2 regions of the Weissella paramesenteroides genome follow, and region 2 is predicted to be linked to the other one. Evidence: predicted binding sites of a transcription regulator. Region 2 holds the regulator's gene; the other holds the start of a gene.
What was found. Region 2 encodes Rex, which represses fermentation and respiration genes when NADH is low (regulators of the CRP and FNR family bind a similar motif). Its sites were predicted from a motif close to TTGTGAANTANTTCACAA; they were not measured.
Positions count from the first base shown of each region.

Region 1: QRX23_RS05190 (zinc-dependent alcohol dehydrogenase family protein) is a predicted target of Rex. The motif match lies at 1,774-1,791, and genes of this name have one in related genera.

Region 1 covers NZ_CP130559.1:1,062,758-1,066,191, forward strand. The annotation lists gene QRX23_RS05185 (fructose permease) at 1-555, opposite strand, end outside; gene QRX23_RS05190 (zinc-dependent alcohol dehydrogenase family protein) at 558-1,574, opposite strand; gene QRX23_RS05195 (SDR family oxidoreductase) at 1,945-2,703, shown strand; gene QRX23_RS05200 (flavocytochrome c) at 2,840-3,434, opposite strand, start outside.
Region 2 covers NZ_CP130559.1:651,725-655,158, reverse strand. The annotation lists gene QRX23_RS03270 (hypothetical protein) at 1-185, opposite strand, end outside; gene QRX23_RS03265 (metal-dependent transcriptional regulator) at 373-1,029, shown strand; gene QRX23_RS03260 (redox-sensing transcriptional repressor Rex) at 1,102-1,737, opposite strand; gene QRX23_RS03255 (DEAD/DEAH box helicase) at 2,183-3,434, opposite strand, start outside.

The DNA of each region.
Region 1 (3,434 bases), 410 kb from region 2:
CCACATTGCTTTAAAAGCTGATCCTTTAAAATATTTAAATCTGAGAATTTGCATCAAATCATCTGCAGGATGCAAAACCAAGTTTACTCTTTGATAGATAGAAATCGCTGTCGCAATAAGCGCAACACCGATAAAATTAATAATCGTGTACAAAATAACCATTGGTAATGTCGTTGCATCTGGCATGATTTGATTAAAGATATTCGAGAACCATTGGATAAAAATAGAGAATGGTAACATGAAAATAAAGTTACCGAAGATCCGCTTCCAATCCAATTTTCTCATTAACAGTGCGTTCAAAAATGATATCAACATACCAAGAACTAGAAACGCCCAAAACAGCGCTAATGAGTTATTTCCTAAAATTGCATTACCTAAATTAGCTTCACCTGCGGTCCAATATGCTGACCCTAGAAACGATGGATGTACATGTGCTGATGTAACCAAAGTCAATACATTTCCTAAAGAATTAAGAATCAAGGAAATTATGAAATACATGATTGAAGCGCTCATTGATAGACTTCGCTGTGCTTGCTTCTCCCCCACACTATCCATTTTTACGCCTCTTCACCACCGACTTTAACAACCGCCTTTGATACAACCCCCAACTTACCATTAACAAAATCATCTACCGTTTTGTAATCTAGTTCATGTGACATCAACGCCTCAACATTTAATTTACCTGATGATAGCAGAGCTAGTGAATCCTCAAAACTATTTGGATTAATAAATGAGCCTTGGATTGTTAATTGCTTTTGGAAGATTTCATAAGTATTCATTTCAAATGTCGCATCAGGACCACCAACACCAAACATAAGTACTTGCGCACCACGCGCAGCTGCTGCAATTGCTTCTTCTTGGGTTTGTGGCATACCAACAGCTTCAATTACAACATCATATTCTTCGGCAGGAATTTGATCGCCATTCTTTGTATTAAATGTATTTTGAACACCAAATTGTGCCTTATTCATTGCCAATTTTTCATCAACAATACCAGCTAAATCTACCTGGTGAATACCGTAGGCTTGAAGAATTTGAACAAATAACTCACCCATGAACCCATCACCAATAACTAGTGCTTTCTGGTATGGTGATAGTTTTAGCAATTTGATCCCGTGTACAGCACATGAAATTGGTTCTACAACAGAAGCTGATTTCAATGAGACGTTATCAGGAATTTGATACACTACAGATGCAGGTGCCGTAAAGTATTCTTCAAACCCACCATCACGTGTAACACCAACTGCTGATAAGTTTTCACATAATTCTGGACGGCCCGTTCGGCAATACTTACACTGACCACAATAAATGTTTGGATCAACGGTGACACGATCGCCAACTTTAACATTTGTCACTGCATCTCCAACTTCCGCAACAACGCCTGAATTCTCATGTCCCAACACAATTGGCGGAACAGCCTCTGCAGAACCTGGTAATCCTGCATACAATGCATGATCAGTCCCGCAGATACCAGCAAATGCCGTATGAATCAATACCTCATTTGGTAAAACTTTTGGCCGATCAATGTCTTTTACAGTCAATTCCTTAATACCAGTTAAAACAAGTGCTTCCATCATAAAATCTCCTTCTATATAAAAACTAACCTTCGCCTATATAGTAAACGCTTACGCAAATATTATCAAGTGGTTTTTGTAAATACATATTAATGATTTTTGGTAAGTAATTTCATTTTATATCCCAATTAATCGCATATAAGTATTTACATAAACGATTACCCGCTTTGATTATATACGCTATTAACAAAAAACGAAATAGTGAATTTTATAACAATAAAAATAAGGTTGTTATTTATAAATTTTTAGTTATAATTCGCTATTTAAATACTATTTTAAAAAAAATCATTATTTTTATTTTACAAACCCCCTTCACCATGTGATATAATTCACATATAAAGAAAATATAGAATTTTTGGAGGGCTTAAAAATGGGTGAACGGTTAAAGGGAAAAGTCGCAATTGTTACTGGTGGTTCTTTGGGGATTGGCTGGGCAATTGCAAATAGATTCGTTCAAGAAGGTGCTAAAGTTGTCATTACAGGTCGCCGGGCACAAATCGGTGAAGAAGCTGCTCAAAAAATTGGTACCCCAGATGTTATTCGTTTCATCCAGCATGATTCCTCTGATGAAGCTGGTTGGGTTGACCTTTTTAATCAAACTGAACAAATATTCGGGCCTGTTTCAACACTAGTAAATAATGCTGGTATTGCCGTTGGTAATAGTATTGAAAATACGACAACTGAAGAGTGGCGTCAGATTATGGCAGTTAATTTAGATGGTGTATTCTTTGGTACTCGTTTAGGGATTCAACGAATGAAAAACAAGCATCTCGGTGCATCAATCATTAATATGTCATCAATTGAAGGCTTTGTTGGTGATTCTAATTTAGGTGCTTATAATGCTTCAAAGGGTGCTGTCCGCATCATGTCTAAATCTGCAGCTGTTGACTGCGCACTAAAAGATTATGATATTCGCATCAATTCAGTTCATCCAGGTTATATCAGAACACCAATGGTTGAAAGTACACCTGGCATGGTTGAAGCAATGTCACAACGTTCTAAAACTCCAATGGGACACTTAGGTGAACCAGATGATATAGCTTACATGTGTGTGTTCCTAGCTTCAGACGAATCAAAATTTGCAACCGGTTCAGAATTTGTGGTTGATGGTGGCTATACGGCACAATAATATATAAAATAGATGTCCATCCGAGACCGTACAACTGGCGTTTACAAGTTGTATGGTCTTTATTTTTTTATAAAAAAGACTAATTGCCGCAAATGCAACAATTAGTCATACAAAATTTATTAATATCAATAACATGCTAATTTTTCAATTCATTACTAAAAATGTATTTTGCTACTTGAATGCCGGCTTGGCGCCCAAAAATAACCGTTTCTGCAATGGAGTTTCCCCCAATGCGATTATTGCCGTGTAATCCACCAGTCACTTCACCAGCCGCATATAAACCATTAATTTTGTTGCCGGTCTCTGTCAGCACTTCCGTTAATTTATTTATTTTAATGCCACCCATCGTATAATGAATCGCCGGCTTGATGTGAATTGCATAATAAGGTGCCAAATTTAGGCCACGATCCATTGCAGTTTTCCGACCAAACTCAGCATCGACACCAGATGATTGACTATCATTCCACCTAGCAATCGTGTCCAATAAATTTTCACCATCTAAATGAGCTTTTTGCGCTAATTTTGATATACTATCGGCTGTCATTACGAGACCAACTGCCTGATAAAAATCAATGGCGGGAAATGCTTGCCGCACACCCTGATCAAAGATGAGAGTTGCACCATTTTCATGTAAATCGTCAATTGCAGTTGTTACTTTATCACGAGTGGTCATTTCATTAACAAATCGTTGCCCCGCTTGATTGACTAAAATAGCGCCCTCTCCTCGAACA
Region 2 (3,434 bases):
CAGTAGACACAACTGTCATATACTTGACCAACAAAAATTTCTTGCTGGCCAGCAACCATTGATTCCAATGATGCAATCAGCTGACAGACAGTCTGCTCTGGAATATCTCGTGAGCTTTGTAATAGTTGCCGAATTACAGCACATTGGACTAACTTGTTCTCTTGGCACATTTGTACTTCTTGCATATCTAGCCTCCAAAACTTGTTTCTGACTTGTATCAGTTACTATTTAATTTTCCATAATTATGATAACCTATCATAAATGTTTTAACAAACATATAATTTTGTTTTCCTGAAATAAAACATGACTACCTGTTTCAACATACAATTAACAGCCTTAACTACTACACAACAAACGAGGAATTTTCACATTATGACCGAATCGATTTCTAAAACCCAGTATTTACAAACAATCTTAGAATTAAGCGGCGGCGATGAGTCAACAAAAATTTCAAATAATCAAATTGCTGAGCATTTAAATGTAACCCCTTCATCAGTTTCAAACATGTTAGCAAAACTTCAAGAAGCGGGCGAAGTTGACGTGGTCCCTTATTATGGTGTCACATTAACGAAACCTGGACGTGAAACTGCCTTACGTTTAATCCGATCACATCGTTTGATCGAGACATTTGGTGCCACAAAACTAGGACTGTCAATTTCCGAAGCTCATTCTAATGCTGATCATCTTGATCATGATGCAAATGATCAATTCATCAATGCGCTAGATAAATATTTAGATTTCCCATCACTAAGTCCCCAAGGTCTTGTCATTCCTGATATTGACCACCACTACTCTCCAAAATCATTACGGACATTGCGTGAAGCAACTGATAATGAAACTGTTACTATTAACAGTTTTACTGAGGATTTAGAGTTACTACAATATACTGAAACTTTACATCTAGACCTAAACAGCACTTGGACAATCAAAGAACGCCTGCCATTTGATGGACCATTGGTGTTAGTTTCTGGCGATAGGACAATCCAAGTCACACAACATGCCGCAGATTTTATCTATATCAACGACTAAACTATCCCATTTATATACAAAACACAAAAAAACATTGATGTCATTTCATCAATGTTTTTTTGTATTTATTATTTACTTTTCACCAAAATTATTAATAAAGTACAACAACGTTTGCAACTCATTTGTTAAGTCAACGTTCTGAACGCGAATTGATTTTGGTACATCTAAACGCAATGGCGTGAAATTCAAAATACCTCGAATGCCTGCCGTTGCCAAGCGCTTAGCAACGTCTTGCGCAACATCAGCAGGTACGGTGACAATTGCAACGTCAATTCGTTGATCTGTAATTTGCTTCTCTAAATCATCTAAACTATATACAGGAATTCCTGATTGAATTGTATTAACAATATCAGGATTAACATCAAATGCTGCTGCAATGCGTGCATTTGAACTTTGGTGAAAATTAAAATTCAACAAAGCTTGTCCTAGATTTCCTACTCCGACTAATGCAACAGAAGCTAAAGTATCTTGATTCAAAATTTCACCAAAAAACTTCATCAAAGCTTCCACGTCATACCCATACCCACGTTTTCCTAGTGCTCCAAAATAAGAAAAATCACGTCGAATTGTTGCAGCATCAAACTTTACTGCATCAGATAATTCATTTGATGAAACGCGGACAGTCCCAGAATCTAACAACAACTTCAAATAACGATAGTAAATTGGCAATCGTTTTGCCGTTGCTCTAGGAATATCATGTTCAACCATTTTGTTCGACCTCTTTTTCCAAATTTTAACTATTTCACAATCTAACTCCAACATTGTGAACCTCTTATTAGTTATAATCATACCATATATAGCACATTATGTGAACGAAATAACAATTATTAATTCACAAACCACCATTTTCTGTAAGCGTTTCCGGAATGCTGGATTTTTGATAAAAAAGTGACTGAAACTTCGGTGATAACCTTAAAAAAGAAGAGGCTGGGACAGATGTTGTCTCAGCCTCTTCTTTTTGTGCTAAAAGATATTAATTAAACGCATGTTAGTTTGACAGCATAAACGCGTTCCAAAAGTCTGAAGCCTCAATGTAACGCAATTTACGACATTTCTGTCCTTCGCTTTGCTTCGGCCAAAAATGACGAAAACTACGTTACACACCGGCTTCAAAACGACTTTTGTCTCGCTGTCTTTTTTGGCTAAAAATGTATTAATTATGTTTTGGCTTACCCTTATTTTTACGATGCTTACGCTTTGCGCGCTTTTCTTTATCAAAGCGCTCCTGACGTGAAATAACGTTTGTCACCTCAGACTTCTTACGTTGTGTTGCCTTATTATTAGTCCGTGGCTTGTCTGATGTTGAAGATGAACTAGGCGTTGCCGGCTTGCGTGGTGCTATTTTCTCAGCAACAATCGCTGTTTTTTTACTTGGTAATACATGATTACCAGAAATGGTCTGAATATCAACTGTTACCATTTTTTTTAAATCACGATAATCATGATCGTTTCCAAAGGAAATTACCGTACCTGCCTTACCCATACGCCCAGTACGCCCAGCACGATGTGTGTATGTTTCTCCATCACGTGGTAAATCAAAATTTATAATTGCCGGTAAATCAGGAATATCAAGGCCTCTAGCAGCCACATCTGTTGTGAGTAAAAATTTTGCTTTCCCCTGACGGAAGTTCGTTAATGATTTTGATCTGGTCGTACTAGAATCACCACGTACCAGCGTAGCCATTGCAACATGTTCATGGGCTAAAAAGCTTGCCGTTATTTTTAATTGCTTCGTTGTGTTAAAAAATACGATTGCTTGAAAATGTTTTTGCGTTGCCAATTGGCGCAATCTTTTTTGGCGTTGATCACGTGCTGTTGGCCAAAATTCATGTTTAATTGCTGTCGGAATTTTAACCTGACGTTGATCGATACGCAAAAAATCGCGGTTAAACAAACCACTTGCTGTTGACTGATCAACTTCTGTTGCACCAAATAATGCAACTTGTACATCATCGTCATCAATAGCATCCCAAATCAGGTCAATTTGATTTGCTGTGTCATCGCGTAACAATTCATCTGCTTCATCTAAAATCAACGTACGTAAACGTTCCAATTTTAGTTTACCATTTGCAATTAATTCACTAACACGTCCTGGCGTACCAATCAAAATTTCTGGATGTTTTTTTAATCGGTCCAGTTGATGCTTAATATTTGCACCACCTGTTAAGGATAATACCTTCAACGATAAAACATTCGCCCAATCACGGATAACACGAGTTGTCTGCATGGCTAATTCTTGTGATGGTGCCAAGATCAATAGCTGTTCACCATCTTCTGGCACCAATTCAGGTAGCAATGGCCACGTGAAAGCCAATGTTTTCCCTGTCCCTGTTGGTGCAAGTGCATCAATCGATTGGCCACTTGCTAGCGGTTCAGCGACAGCTTCCTGAATTGGTGTTAGTGTG